One region of the Hahella sp. KA22 genome, then DNA from elsewhere that is predicted to be linked to it. Evidence: predicted binding sites of a transcription regulator. Region 1 holds the regulator's gene; the other holds the start of a gene.
The links. The regulator PhoB, encoded in region 1, activates phosphate uptake and scavenging genes when phosphate is short. The targets are predictions, from matches to a motif close to TGTCATANNNNTGTCANA.

Region 1 (7,674 bases):
TTTCTGGAATTTTCGTCTTATTCGATAATCTACGTTCAGTAGCGGATTAACTTCTCATGTCGGACTTATTGCTGCCTTTGCTGCAACGCACTTTGCCTCGCGGCGCTCTTCGAGTGGGCGCGCCGCCGCTTATTCCTGAAATCCATCTTTATTTATTCGACCCTGTGGTAATGGAAGGACCGCTCTCCCATGAGGAGGCGCAGGCTGTCGTCGCTGAACCGGCTTACTGGAGTTTTTGCTGGGCCAGTGGGCAGGTGTTGGCGCGATATATTCTCGATCACCCTGAGCTGGTGGCGGGCAAAACGGTGTGGGACATCGGAGCGGGTTCCGGCGTGGTGGCGATTGCCGCAGCGCTGGCGGGAGCCTCGGCCGTCCTGGCCTGTGACCTGGATTCGGCTGCGCAAGTGGCGGCGGCGGAGAATGCTGCGTTGAATGGGGTGCAAGTGAGGGTGTGTGAGACGCTGCCGTCTGCCAACAAGCCTGATGTGATCACGGCGGCGGATATTCTCTACGACCGAGACAACCTGCAATGGTTGCCGGAATGGCGGGATAGAGCGTCTAAAGTGCTGTTAGCGGATTCGCGGGTGCGTAATCTGGTTGCGCCTGGATATGAGCTGAAAAAGGCCGCATCTGGCAGAACGTTTCCTGATCTCAATGAGTTAGAAGAGTTTAATGAAGTGAGAATCTACGAGAGCGGACGCCATATCCCAGGCGAAAAAAAGGCGACTAATCAGGTCGCCTCATTTGGAATAGGTTTTGGATTCCCATCCGCCGTTCCTTGGTAAAGCGCCATCCTATGCGCCAGCTTTATCCTGTTTTATTCCTGGATTAACTCCAAAAATTCCCTCAAGCATCATTCCTTATCCTTGCTTCCCTTCGCTTCCTGCGAAGAAACCATCCTGGCTGGATTCCATTTCCTTGTCTGCCTTGACGGTTGTAAATATACCTCGGGCCGAATGGCCTTTTTGTGACAATCTTCAAGAGCGGGTACGCCGCTTAACTCAGTCTGTTTTAGAAAGGTTATATAAAACAACGTGTTACGAAATGTCTCAGCAAGTAAATCCGTAATGATTACAGTAACTTCCGCTAATTTCCTACGGCTTTGTGAGATATCTCGCACAACATGTTGGGCTGATTTCTTACTACTAATACATTAGTGCATTTTCTGTAGAAGCCTGCTCGCCAGGGAAACTCGACGGTGGCTTCAGTAGGATGCTTTGGGCGGACGCGCGGACACTACCAGCCAGTTCGCCAGGGACACGCCAATCGCAATGCCGATAGTATTGGCCACAATATCTCCAAGACTGCCGTCCCGATAGGGAATAAAGCTTTGCAGGCCTTCAATGAGCAGGCCATAGCAAGTCATGGCGATAAAAACATGAAGGACCCGGCTATTGCGGTGACTCCACATGGCCATGCCACTCATTACGGCGAAAGAAAACGCATGCCGTATTTTATCGTTCACAGTCCCCAGTGGCGTGTACTCGTTGGGAGTGAGCGCAATGACCAGGCCCACCACCATCAGTACGTAGAAGGCGACACGGGCGGACCAATGCCCTCCAAGAACGATCAAGCTTTTATATAATTGAGACAAACTAAACATGGGAAAGCGCTTCCTGGGCATCAAAACATGAAATTATATCTGTACGCCGACAAGCTGAGCATTACCATCTTGAGAGAAGGCAAATTGCCTTTCCGTGGGCTGGACGGCTTGCACGATCCTTTTCTGAGTCCAGAACTCCCTTTGGCGGCCGCTCCAGTCAGGGATATCACTCAAGCGGAGTTCGTGGCGGAAGTAAAGCGGCAATATGACGCGCTTCCCGAGGAGCTGAGCAGTCTGGTCACCTTCGAGTATTACCTGCAGCAGGCCAAGCATAAACGCAAGGAAATAGAAGCCATTTTATTGCAGGGAGTCGCAAATGAGCCTTTGTTTCTCAACCCTCGTTTTATGCTGTCACTGGGGGTGCTTGGTCTGTTCGAAACTGTTGAAAGCCTTGTGCTGTGGCGGTGTCAGGGGGATCGCCATCGTGGCGTCGCACTGGAGATAGATCCTGATAAGGCGGGACTAATGGACGGGCGCTATCAAGACAGTCCGCAAACGTTCAAAAAAGTCGAATATTGTGACGAGAGACCACAAACTGGGGCATTCGGCTTCAGCCCTTTGTTTCAGTGCTCCACTGAGTTTTCTGGAGAGGGTGAGTGGCGCTTGTTGCGCCCGTTGGATACGGGACAGAAACAAATACTATGGGATGGTGAGGCATTGTCCCTTTGTAAGTTTCCCTCCAACGCCATATCTGCGATCATGTTCGGCTGCGCTGTGGACCCTGAGCTAAGAGATGCGTTGACGCATCTGCTACAGGTGGATATGCGCTACCGTCAATTGCGTACATTTCAAATGAAAATGAGCGCGTCCCGGTTTCGCCTTAGCGCGGAACCTTTAAACTGAGTTAAACGGCGGCTATCACAATTTTTTTGTATGAGGCAGAAAGGAAAAAGAGCGTGAAATTATTCGCTAAAGGTTTTAACGACCTGCTGGAAGGGTTTCGCCTGATTCAGCATCCCAAGCTGCGGGTCTTTGTCATTATCCCTTTGATTATCAATATATTGGTATTTGTAGGCTTCATCTGGGGCATGAGCGCTTACTTTTCCGGCTGGGTGGACGCCATGGTCAGCTGGCTACCAGACTGGCTATCTTTCTTGCGCTGGTTGGTATGGCTGGTTTTCGCCATTCTGGTGGGCATTCTGGTGTTTTACACCTTTGTGTTTGTCGCCACACTGGTTGGCGCTCCCTTCTATGGTTTGCTGGCGGAACAGACGCAGAAGTTGTTGACTGGAAAAGAGGTGGATGAAGATACCCCCTGGAAACAAGTGATTATGAATATTCCCGCCAGTGTCTGGCGTGAGATCAAGAAGTTCCTTTATTATCTTCCGCGTGCGCTGGGGTTATTTTTGCTTAGCTTCATCCCTGTGGTGAACTTGGTGTCGCCATTGCTTTGGGCGGTGTTCTCTTCATGGATCATGGCGCTTGAGTTTGTGGACTACCCTGCGGATAACAACAAGCGCAAGATTGATGACGTGATTCGTTTCATGCGCGAGCGCCGCAGTCGGACGCTGGGCTTCGGCCTGGGCGTTTGGGGCAGCACTTTGATTCCTATCGTGAATTTGGTGTCCATGCAGGCGGCGGTCGCCGGCGGCGTTAAATTCTGGCTGGAAGAGCACGGTCAGTTACCTAAAGCGAACCCCGCTTCTGGCGCCGGCGTAGCTGTGAGGTGATCCTGCTGTGGCGGCGTGATAGCTACGCCGCCGCTTAAGTACTGAATAAAGTGGGAATTTTGTCAGACAGTGCTAGCCTTATAGTTATGTGATTAACGGAAAGTGTAGCTCTGACATGGCTTTAAAGGTGTTGGTGGTTGATGATGCGAGTTTCGTCCGTGATATGGTCAAGCGGGCGATGCGAACCTATTTTCCTCAGGTGACGGTGGAAGAAGCCATCAACGGGAAGAAAGCGCAGATCCTGATGAATAAGACGCACTATGATCTCATCCTGTGCGACTGGGAAATGCCGGAAATGTCGGGGCTGGAGTTATTGCAGTGGGCGCGTGGACAAGACGCCTACAAGAAGACGCCTTTCGTTATGGTGACCAGCCGGGGGGATAGGGGCCATGTGGTAGAGGCGGTGCAAAGCGGCGTTTCCGATTATCTGGGCAAACCCTTCAGTCCTGAAATGCTGGCGCAGAAAGTCAACAAGCAATTGGCCGCCAAGCTTAAACGCGCTGCTGGTGAAAAGTCCTCTTCGGCCCGTCCGGGCTCCGATTCCGCTTCTGTATTGATGCAGGCGTCTGACAGCGCCAAGCAGGCTTCGACTCCAGCCGTGACGCCGGGCCCGTTTGCAGATAGTGCAGCCCTGCTGACTGGTGGTTCTACATCTCCTAAAAAACCAGCGCCGGACCCAACGTCAGGTAAGAAAGCGCTGGCGCAGATTCGATTTGCTGAGTTCAACCTGCCCTGTGTGATCAAGGCCATTACTTTGACTGAAGTGAAAGTGATCGCCAAACGGGGGCAGAAGTTTCCGATGATTCTTGATCCCGCCGTGGTGGATATAGAGGTCGACGATGGTGAAACTCTGGAACGGATTAACGGCTACGTGCACATGCTGCAGGCAGTGGAGAAGCGGGTGGACACGGACTTTATCAGCATCGTTATTCGGTTTGTGGATGAAGACCCGGATAAGATGGCGTCGCTGTCCAAGTTTATCGCCAAATTCTAACTCTGGTTAATCACTGACATTCTCGGCTTCCGCTAACGCCTCCGCAGAAGCCATGCGAGTGCGCGGGAAGTGGCAGGTGAAGGTGCTGCCTTCGCCGATGTGGCTGGTGATTTCCAGCTCGCCGTCATGATTGATCAGGACATGCTTGACGATTGCCAGTCCCAACCCTGTGCCGCCGGTATCTGCAGCCCGTGAAGGGTCAGCTCGGTAAAAACGTTCCGTCAGTCTGGGAATGTGCAGGGGATCAATGCCGATGCCACTGTCCCTGACGGCGAAATGCACGCCTTTCTTATCCTCGAACCAGCGCACCCGAATCTCGCCATTGGGAGGCGTGTATTTCACTGCATTCATAACGATATTGGAAAAAGCGCTGTGTAATTGCGTTTCGTTGCCGGTAAGCCCGGCGCTGCTCTCCAGACTCAGCTCTATGCGGTGGCCTTTTTCCTGGCTCAGGGCGCGGGCGTCGTCGCAGATAGCGCGCAGCATGCTATCCACATCCACCAACGTAGCTTTGAAGTTGGAGCCGTCATTCTCTATGCGGGAAAGCAGCAGTAAGTCATTGACCAGTGCTTCCATACGCTGCGCTTGTTGCTGCATCTGGTTCAAGGCGCGATTCCAGCGAGGAGGCAGTTCATCGGCGTTGTCGATGAGGGTCTCCAGATAGCCGGATATGACCGTCAATGGCGTGCGCAACTCATGGGATACGTTAGAAACGAAGTCCCGTCGCATCTCTTCCAGACGGTATAGCCGCGTCACATCCTGCACCAGTAGCAGGCGATCGTCTTCTCCGAACAGTGTGATATGAAACTGTAACTTCAAGTTGGGATTATTGGGGGCGTTGAGGATCAACGGCTCCTGGTATTTCTTGGAGGTGAAGTAGCGCTTGAAAATAGGCGTGCGGATCAGGTTGTAAATCAGCTGGCCCCGGTCGGTCGGATATTTGAAGCCCAGCAGCTTCTCCGCGGATTGGTTCCACCAGTCCATAGCGCCTTCGCTGTTGGTCATGACGACAGCGTCTTTAAGGGCGTTGGTGGATTCCTGGATGCGGTCGATCATGGCTTGCAGTCGATCGCGGGAACGATAGTGCTGAACCTGGAGACGATGAATGCCGTCGAATAGATCTCCCCATAATCCGCGGCTCTCGGGAGGGTCTTCCATTTTCGCCTGGTACAGCCAGCGGTGCATGCGAAACGCCTGGGTGAGCGTCCACCCCAGGTAGGCGGTGAGACCGAACACCAGCGCCCAGGCTACTGAACCGATAATAAGGCCGACAATGATGCAGCCCAGCAAACTGTAAACCAGTAGCCGTACATAATGACGCCAGTGATTGCGCATGCGTTTTATGAATACTTCTTTTGGAATTATTTATTTTTTAAGACGGATCGCGGCGCTTATGGCGCTCGGGTCGAAAAGCGATAACCCGTCCCACGCACGGTTTGAACCAGATGATGATGACTGGGCTCCAGCGCTTTGCGTAAACGTCGAATATGCACATCCACCGTGCGTTCTTCCACGTAGACATTGCCGCCCCATACCTGATCCAAAAGCTGCCCGCGAGTATACACCCGTTCCTGATGCGTCATAAAGAACTGCAGGAGCTTGTATTCCGTGGGGCCCATGTTGAGCGCATCGCCTTTGGCGGTGACGCGATGGCACACTGGATCGAGGCGGAGTCCTTCGACCTCAATGGGGGTTTCCATGCCTTGTACGGCGGTGCGGCGCAGCACTGCTTTCAGGCGCGCGACCAGTTCTCTGGGAGAGAATGGTTTGGTGATGTAATCGTCTGCGCCCACCTCCAGGCCCTGGACTTTGTTGTCCTCTTCGGTTTTGGCGGTGAGCATGATGAGAGGGATTTCCGAGGTGTTTTGGTCTCGCTTTAACCGGCGTGCGAATTCAATGCCGCTGACGCCGGGAAGCATCCAGTCCAGCAGTATGAGGTCCGGCTTCTGATCAATGATCAATGCATGCGCTTCCCGCGCGTCCCCGGCCTCCAGGTAGTCATAGTCAGCCATTTCCAGAGCGACTGCGATCATTTCCCGGATGGCGGGCTCATCGTCCACTATGAGAACTTGTTTGCTTGCCATGCAAAACACCTTTTTGAATACTCGATTGCCGAATTATTACAACGGCGTTTTGTTACAAGTATATGACAGGCGCTTAATTAATGTGATGGAAATGAGCCCGACCGTTTGCAGTCGGGCTGTAAGCTTGGCGGAATGGGCTTTAGGGACGGAAAATAAACTCCAGAACCAAGCCAAGAAAAACGGCTGCGCCAACCCAGTGATTGTTGAGGAAGGCCTTAAAACAGTGCTGGGAACTGCGGTCGCGAATCAGGTGCTGTTGATACACAAACAACATGGCGGCGGCGATCAGGGAGACCTGGAAGTAAATGCCCAGCTCGTATTGCGCGCCGACCATGAACAGGATGCCCAACGTTAATACCTGCAAGCCCGCCACGGCGGCGCGATCCGCCTCGCCAAATAGAATGGCGGTGGATTTAACCCCGATCTTGAGGTCGTCCTCCCTGTCCGCCATGGCGTACATGGTGTCATAGGCGACAGTCCATACCACTGTCGCGGTGTACAGCAGCCATGCCTGCTGCGGCACGGCGTCAAGCTCCGCGGCGAAAGCCATGGGTATGCCCCAGGCGAAGGCCGCGCCCAGTACGACCTGGGGCAGGTAAGTGTGGCGCTTCATGAAGGGGTAAGTTGAAGCCAGCGCCAGCGCTCCGGCTGAGAGGTAAATCGTCAGGGCGTTGGTGAACAGCACCAGAATGAAAGAGACCCCGACCAGAACGCCGAACAAGGTCAGCGCCTCTTTTTCCGTCACCCGGTTCTGTGCAAAGGGACGGCTTTTGGTGCGCTCGACATGCATGTCTATACGTCGGTCTGCATAGTCGTTAATGACGCACCCGGCCGAACGCATCAGCAGGACGCCGACAACGAAAATGAACAGGTTCTTGAGGGAGGGGGAGCCTTCAGCAGCCAGCCATAGCGCCCACAGCGTTGGCCAGAGCAGCAGATAGGTTCCGATAGGACGGTTCAGTCGCGTGAGATCGATATAAACCGGCAATTTCGCCTTGATTTGTTCCGCCAGGGATGGAAGTGGACGCCCTTGGGATTTCATAGCCAAACAGAATCCTGATTTAGTATGTGGTTTGCCACTGTGTTCAAGCTCAGCCGCCCAGTAACTTATTTTCCGCCTGTTCAACTTGATCCGCCGAACCATGCAGAATCAGCGTATCGCCGGGCTGCAGAACAAAATCGCCGGAAGGATCGAAGAATTCCTCATCTCCGCGTCGAATACTATCGACATTACAGGCGGCCAGTTTCATCTGCGCCAGAGAGCGATGACAGCTGTAAGCGCCATCCGGTAGCGTCAACGCATGTAATTTTTCCAGCGGCGTG
Region 2 (7,674 bases), 2.6 Mb from region 1:
TCCGGCTCCAGCGTCGGCCTGTTGGATGAAAGCAAACTGGCCGGCTACGTCGGCGAACCCTCCTCGCCTAAAGGCCTTCTGCTGCAAAACAATGGTTTGCGCTTCGAGATACAGATTGATGCTAACAGCCCTATCGGCAAAACCGATCCCGCCGGCGTCAAAGATGTTTTGATGGAAGCTGCTTTAACCACTATTCAGGACTGTGAAGATTCTGTGGCCGCGGTGGACGGGGAAGACAAAGTGGTAGCGTACGGCAACTGGCTGGGCCTGATGAAGGGCGACCTGGCGGAAACTTTCGACAAGGGCGGTAAACCCGTTACTCGTACTTTGCACGCTGACCGCGAATACATCGCCCCGAATGGCGAGCGTTTCAGCCTGCCTGGGCGCAGTCTGTTGTTCGTGCGCAACGTCGGTCATTTGATGACGATCGACGCCGTGCTTGACAGCAATGGCGAAGAAATTCCAGAAGGCATTCTGGATGGCATGATGACGTCGCTGATCGCCATTCACGATCTAAAAGGCGAAGGCCCTTTGCGCAACAGCAAGACCGGCAGCGTCTATATCGTTAAACCGAAGATGCATGGCCCGGAAGAGGTGACGTTCACCAACGATCTGTTCGCCCGTATCGAGGATGCTCTGGGACTGCCGCGCTTCACTCTGAAAGTCGGCATCATGGACGAAGAGCGTCGCACGACTATTAATCTGAAGGCGTGCATCAAAGCGGCGGCGGACCGGGTGGTGTTCATCAATACCGGCTTCTTGGACCGCACAGGCGACGAAATCCACACCAGTATGGAAGCGGGCCCTGTAGTGCGTAAGTCTACGATGAAACAGCAGCCCTGGATCAACGCTTATGAAGACTGGAACGTGGATACCGGTCTGGCGGTGGGTCTGAAAGGCAAGGCGCAAATCGGCAAAGGCATGTGGCCGATTCCCGACGAAATGGCGCAGATGCTTCAGGCCAAAATTGGCCACCCGCAAGCGGGCGCGAATTGCGCCTGGGTGCCGTCTCCCACTGCGGCGACTCTGCACGCCTTGCATTATCACAAGGTGAACGTGGCGGCGCGTCAGGAGGAGATTGCTTCCCGTACCCGCGCGTCTCTAGATGATATCCTGACCATTCCCTTACTGGGCGATCAGGCTTTGTCCGCGCAGGACATTCAGCAGGAGCTGGATAACAACGCGCAGGGCATATTGGGCTATGTGGTGCGCTGGGTCGATCAGGGCGTGGGTTGTTCCAAAGTGCCTGATATTAACGACGTGGGCTTGATGGAAGACCGCGCGACGCTGCGGATTTCCAGTCAGCATATCGCTAACTGGCTGCGTCATGGCGTTTGCTCGAAAGAGCAGGTGCTGGAAACCATGCAGCGCATGGCGGCGATTGTAGACAGTCAGAACGCCGGCGACCCCAGTTACCGCAATATGGCTCCGAATTTTGACGACAGTGTGGCGTTTCAAGCCGCTTGCGACCTGGTGCTGAAAGGTTGCGAACAGCCTAACGGTTATACCGAGCCGCTACTGCACGCCTATCGTCGCAAGGCGAAAGCCAAATTCGGCGGTTGATCCTGTAACGCTGAATGCAAAACGCCCGGTCTGAAGCCGGGCGTTTTCGTTTTCAGGCAAATGCCTCTTGCGTCCCGCCTTAGGTGACGGAGCCCACCGCCAGCAACGGCGATGCGTCGATATCAGTGGCGTCCATCATGTCCGCGACTTTGGCGAGGCTGGCCAGGATCAGATATTGCTCCCACTCCGGCAGGTTGTCGAAGCGGGAGGTGAACAGCTCCTGCAGCGGCCGGGGGGCGCCCGCCAGCACTTCTTTGCCTTCATCCGTCAGCACCAGATAAATGCGCCGTTTGTCTACCGAGTCGCGAATACGCGCCACCAGATTTTTCTTTTCCAGGCGGTCAACGATACTGGTGACCGTCGCCTGGCTCAGACTGATGTTCTGCGCGACCTGGCTCATCGTTGTGTTTCGGGAGTCGCCGATGGAACGAAGAATTAATAACTGCGGCGCGGTGAGTCCGGTTTCTTTGCCCAATTGCTTGGAGCGTAGGTCCGCTGCACGAATAATCCTTCGTATCAGGACCAATACTTCATCGTGTCGAGTCATGGGTAAATTACATCAATGGAAAAACTCATATTATCCTTCATACTTGTTGGGCTATCCACCTTTTAATTTGTGACATAAATATTACATGACAAAATTTTAAAATTACCTAAAAACAGAAGTATAGGAGGTTTCGCGCATATCAGTTACTTTGTTGTCAAAGTAAATGTGTGCTAATATTGATCAGCTATATGTATGAACAAACCAAGGAGTTCTTATGTGTGGCATATGCGGAGAGATCCGCTTCGACAACCACTCGCCCGATTTAAATTTCATCCGTCACGCCAACGACATTCAAACCCCACGCGGCCCGGACGCGGAAGGTGTCTTTGTTCAGAACAATATCGCATTCGGCCACCGGCGCCTGAAAATCATGGACCTCTCCGACGCATCCCAGCAGCCGCTGTACGACCCTGCTTTGGGGTTGGCGCTGGTGTTCAATGGCGCTATCTACAATCACCGGGAATTGCGCGCGGAATTGGAAGGCCGGGGTTATACATTTTACTCTGACGGCGATACGGAAGTGGTGTTGAAGGCCTATCACGCATGGGGCAAGGATTGCCTGACCCGGTTCAACGGGATGTTTGCGCTGGCTGTTTGGGAGCGCGACAGTGGTAAAACGATGCTGGCCCGCGATCGCCTCGGCATCAAGCCGCTGTATTTTCAACATGACGCCAAGGCGTTGCGTTTCTCCTCATTTATGCCGGCGCTGGCGAAAGCGTCGGACTTCAACGCGCGGATCAACCCCAAAGCGTTGAACATGTATCTCAACTTTCACTCCGTCACACCGGCGCCTGATACGATTTTTGAAGGCATCTACAAAGTACAGCCGGGAACCTGGATGGAGCTGGATAAAACCGGAAACATCAACACGGGCAGCTACTGGAGTCTTGCTTTCGGTATGCAGCCCGGCGACGAGACGTTGACTGCGGATGATTGGCGCGATCGTCTGTTAGAGGCCTTGTTTGCATCCGTGCGCCGTCGCAATAACGCGGCGGTTGAGGTCGGCGTGCTGCTTTCCGGCGGCGTCGATAGCAGTCTGCTGGTCGGATTGCTGGCGGAAGTGGTTCCGGACGGGTTTCAGACTTTCTCCATCGGCTTCGAAGCGGTTGGTGGGGAAGAAGGGGATGAGTTCCACTATTCCGATATCATCGCCAATCATTTCAGCACTCGTCACCACAAGATTCAGATCGCTTCGGACCGCATGTTTTCAGCCTTGCCAAAGGCCATCGACGCTATGTCGGAACCGATGGTGAGCCACGATTGCGTGGCGTTTTATCTGTTGTCCCAGGAAGTCAGCAAGTACTGCCGCGTGGTGCAGAGCGGGCAGGGCGCCGACGAAGTGTTCGGCGGCTATCACTGGTATCCGCCTCTGGTCGGCGCGCAAGATCCCTATGCCTGTTATCGCGAAGCGTTTTTTGACCGCAGTTATGAGGAGTACAAGCAGACAGTGCAGCCTCGCTGGATAGCGCCGGATTACGCCGGCGAATTCGTCAAGCAGCACTTCCTGCGTCCCGGCGCCAACGATCCGGTGGACAAGGCGTTGCGTCTGGATATGAGCGTCATGTTAGTGGATGACCCGGTGAAGCGGGTGGATAACATGACCATGTCCGCTGGATTGGAAGCTCGGGTGCCGTTCCTCGATCACGAACTGGTGGAACTGGCCGCGCGTATCCCGTCGCCATTGAAGGTCAGAGATGAAGGCAAATGGATTTTGAAGGAAGCCGCGCGCCGCGTGATTCCCTCTCAAGTGATTGATCGCCCCAAAGGCTATTTTCCGGTGCCTGCGCTGAAGTATCTGCGCGGAACCATTCTGGAATGGGTGAAGGAAGCCCTGTCCACGCAAAGCGCACGGGAGCGCGGCCTGTTTGATCAGGCGTATGTGGACAACCTGTTGTTGTCGCCCGATATGCACATTACGCCGTTGCGCGGCTCCAAACTCTGGCAGCTTGGCCTGCTGGAGCTCTGGCTGCAGCGCCACAATTTATAACGGTAAGCATTATTCAGCCGTGAAGCCCGCAGCGTCACACCGGCGCTGCGCTAAGCAACCTCAGGCACGAAAAGGTTACACCAATATGGCTATTACACCCCGCCATCATCATGAAAGGATGTTGCGCAAACAAATGCCGTCATACGAATCCATGCAGGCGGAACACATACGCGCGGACGCGGACGCGGACGCTCCCAGGAATGTGAGCGTTCACTGCGGTTGGGGGCGACTGCTGCTGGCGAATACATTCGAAAGCCCGAAAGAGCTGGCGAAGAGTCTGACGGAAGAATCCACCGGCGATCGCGATATCGCGCTCTATGTCGCGGACCCACATGTGGTGCTGAGTCATGCGCCGCAGTCGCTGTTTCTTGACCCCTCCGACACCATGCGCTTGTGGATGAGTCAGTATCGTCCGCGCACTCGGGCTCTGCCTGGCGTCACCGTCAGACGCGCCAGCAGCACGGCGGATGTGGAAGCGCTGAATGCGATTTTCACCCAGAGAAAAATGGTCTGTGCACCTGTGGATCATGTTCTCGCGCATCGTCATTCCAAAGATGTTGTCTATTTGGTGGCGGAGGCGCTGGGCAGCGGCAAGATCATCGGCACCGTGATGGGGGTAAACCACATTAAGGCTTTTGGCGATCCCAGCAAGGGCTCCAGCCTGTGGTGCCTGGCGGTGTCCCCGGACAGCAAGACTCCCGGGGTCGGCGAAGCGCTGGTGCGCTATCTGGCGGAATACTTTCAGACGCGGGAATGCCAGTACATGGACCTTAGCGTGCTGCATGACAATTATGAAGCCAAGGCGCTATACGAAAAGCTCGGGTTTCAGGCGATACGCACCTTTGCGCTCAAAAAGAAAAACGCCATCAATGAGAAGTTGTTTGTTGGGCCGGAGCCCTCCGCGAAGCTGAATCCTTACGCCAAAATCATCGTTAACGAAGCCATGCGCAGGGGCATTGAGGTGGTGATCGACGATGAAGTCAACAACCTGTTCACCTTGAGCTTTGGCGGTCGCCGCATACGTTGCCATGAGTCTCTCACTGACATGACGACAGCGCTGACTATGTCCCTGTGTCAGAACAAGATGCTGACACACCGCACCTGCGCCCGCGCCGGGTTGCGCACGCCGATTTATCAACTGTATGACTCGCGGGAGCAGGCGGAAGAGTTTCTCGCCGATCACGGAGCGGTGGTGGTGAAGCCCCTGGATAGCGAGCAGGGTAAAGGCATTTCCGTGGATATCCGCAATGTGGACGACCTGCACGCCGCGATCAATAAAGCGGAGAGTGTTTCCTCCTCTGTTCTGCTGGAAACCTACCATCCCGGATTCGACCTGCGGGTGGTGGTGATTGATTTCGACACTGTGGCGGCGGCGATTCGTCGTCCAGCGGAGATCTACGGCAACGGACGCGACTCCATTCGCACGCTGGTGGAAAAGCAAAGCCGTCGGCGCGCCGCGGCGACAGGCGGTGAAAGTCAGATACCCATGGATGCGGAAACCGAACGCTGTATTCGCGAGGCGGGTTATGACTGGGACAGCGTGTTGCCAGTAGAAGCGCACCTGTTTGTACGGCGCACCGCCAACCTGCATACCGGCGGTACGCTGATTGACGTCACCGATGATCTGCATCCCGAACTGCGCGCGGCGGCGGAAGAAGCCGCCAGAGCGCTACAGATTCCGGTGGTGGGTATGGACTTCATCGTCAAGGACCACACCTCGCCGGATTACGTCATTATTGAAGCTAATGAACGCCCGGGGCTGGAGAATCACGCGCCCCAGCCAACGGCGCAACGTTTTATCGATTTGCTGTTCCCGCTGACGCGGAGCGTACGACATGCATCTTAGAGGCGAAGTTATGATAGAAGAGAAAGGCTATACCCTGGACTCTGAGTACCTCACCAAAGTATTGCTCGAATTGCTGGCCATACCTTGCCCCACCGGTTTCACGGATGGGGCGGTTGTATACGTGTGCGAGCGTTTGAGCGAACTGGGCATTGATTATGAGTTGACCCGGCGCGGCACCATCAAAGGACGATTGCGGGGCAAACTGAATGCGCCGCAACGGGCGGTGGTGACGCATCTGGACACCATCGGCGCCATGGTGCGTGAGATCAAGCCCAACGGCCGCCTATGTCTGACTCCTGTGGGGCATTGGTCGAGCCGCTTCGCGGAAGGTTCACGCGTGACCATCTTCAGCGACAGCGGCTGTTTCAGAGGATCTGTATTGCCTTTATATGCGGCGGGACACCGTTACAACGAAGAAGTGGACCGCCTTCCGGTGACCTGGGATCACGTGGAAATCCGCGTGGACGAGTGTATTTACTCCAAAGAAGACGCCCTCAGAATTGGAATCTGCGTGGGCGACTTTGTAGCCTTTGATCCCAACCCGGAATTTCTGCCCAATGGGTTCGTGGTCTCCCGCCATTTGGACAACAAAGCAGGCACCGCCGCGCTATTGACGGGGCTGAAAGCCATTGTGGAGAACGATCTGCCGCTGGCCATGGACTGTCTGCCAATCTTTACCCTGACGGAAGAAATCGGCTCCGGCGTCGGGCACGCGATTGAAGCGGATGTCACCGAATTTGTGGGCATTGATATCGGCCCGGTGGCGGAAGGACAGAACGCTAAAGAGCATGGCGTCACCATCGCCATGAAAGATTCCTCGGGGCCATTCGACTGGCATCTGACCCGGCACCTGATTCATCTGTGTCAGGATCATCATATTCCCCATCAGCGCGATGTGTTCCGCTACTACTATAGTGACGCAGTGTCGGCGGTGCAGGCGGGTCATGATATCCGCCATGCGCTGGTGACCTTCGGCACTGACGCCACCCATGGCTACGAGCGCACCCATATTGACGCGTTGACCGCCATTTCCGATCTGGTGGTGCGCTACGCGCAAAGTGAACCGGTGCGTCCGCATGACGCCCAGGCGAATATTCCCAAGGAAGACTTTCAGGATCAGATCACCTGGGACGAAATGCAGTTTGGAGGCACTGCCGTGCCGACTGTGAACGAAGTGCTGGGCGAGCGTGAAAAAGGCGGCCGCGGTAAAAAGCAGATAGTGAAGTAGGCGTTAAAAATTGCCTTTGAGCATTTCGTCCATGTAAGTGTCGAAGACGCCATCCTTGTCCATTTCCTCCAGGCTGGCCGTCAGCAGGGAGGAAAGGCGTTCGCTGTCCGGATGGGCGCGGGAAAATAGAATGAAGCCCTGCGTGGTGGTCAGCGGCTTGGGCAGGGTGGTCAGCAGGTCCGCCATGCCGGCGTCGAACTGCTCGCGCACAATGCGCCAGCCGGTCATTTCGTCAATAGGGAAGAGGTCGATGCGGCGGCGCAGCAGTTTGCGGAAATTGATGTCGTCGCGTGCGGTTTCTTCCAGCCCAAACACGTTACTGCGGGCTGCGTTCCAAAACTCGTCGGAGTAGGTATAACCGATGGTGGCGCCGATCCTGTAGGGTTTCAGGTCGGAGAATTTGCTCCAGTTAGGGATAGGGTTGGACTTGAGGTGAAAGAACACCTCGTTATGCCAGGACACTGGCCCTACCTGATAGAACTCCGCGTTGCGCTCCTCATTGA

Region 2: the regulator PhoB is predicted to act here: its motif matches at 2,179-2,196, upstream of EUZ85_RS24915 (N-acetylglutaminylglutamine amidotransferase).

What each region holds. Positions count from the first base shown of each region.
Region 1 is NZ_CP035490.1:1,268,269-1,275,942, forward strand. Features, by position in the region: gene EUZ85_RS05655 (methyltransferase) at 57-785, shown strand; gene EUZ85_RS05660 (VanZ family protein) at 1,205-1,603, opposite strand; gene EUZ85_RS05665 (DUF2971 domain-containing protein) at 1,631-2,446, shown strand; gene cysZ (sulfate transporter CysZ) at 2,500-3,273, shown strand; gene EUZ85_RS05675 (response regulator) at 3,389-4,267, shown strand; gene phoR (phosphate regulon sensor histidine kinase PhoR) at 4,274-5,602, opposite strand; gene phoB (phosphate regulon transcriptional regulator PhoB) at 5,659-6,351, opposite strand; gene ubiA (4-hydroxybenzoate octaprenyltransferase) at 6,491-7,393, opposite strand; gene EUZ85_RS05695 (monovalent cation:proton antiporter family protein) at 7,443-7,674, opposite strand, start outside.
Region 2 is NZ_CP035490.1:5,642,948-5,650,621, reverse strand. Features, by position in the region: gene EUZ85_RS24925 (malate synthase G) at 1-1,563, shown strand, start outside; gene EUZ85_RS24920 (MarR family winged helix-turn-helix transcriptional regulator) at 1,643-2,110, opposite strand; gene EUZ85_RS24915 (N-acetylglutaminylglutamine amidotransferase) at 2,325-4,097, shown strand; gene ngg (N-acetylglutaminylglutamine synthetase) at 4,183-5,943, shown strand; gene EUZ85_RS24905 (osmoprotectant NAGGN system M42 family peptidase) at 5,954-7,171, shown strand; gene EUZ85_RS24900 (ABC transporter substrate-binding protein) at 7,175-7,674, opposite strand, start outside.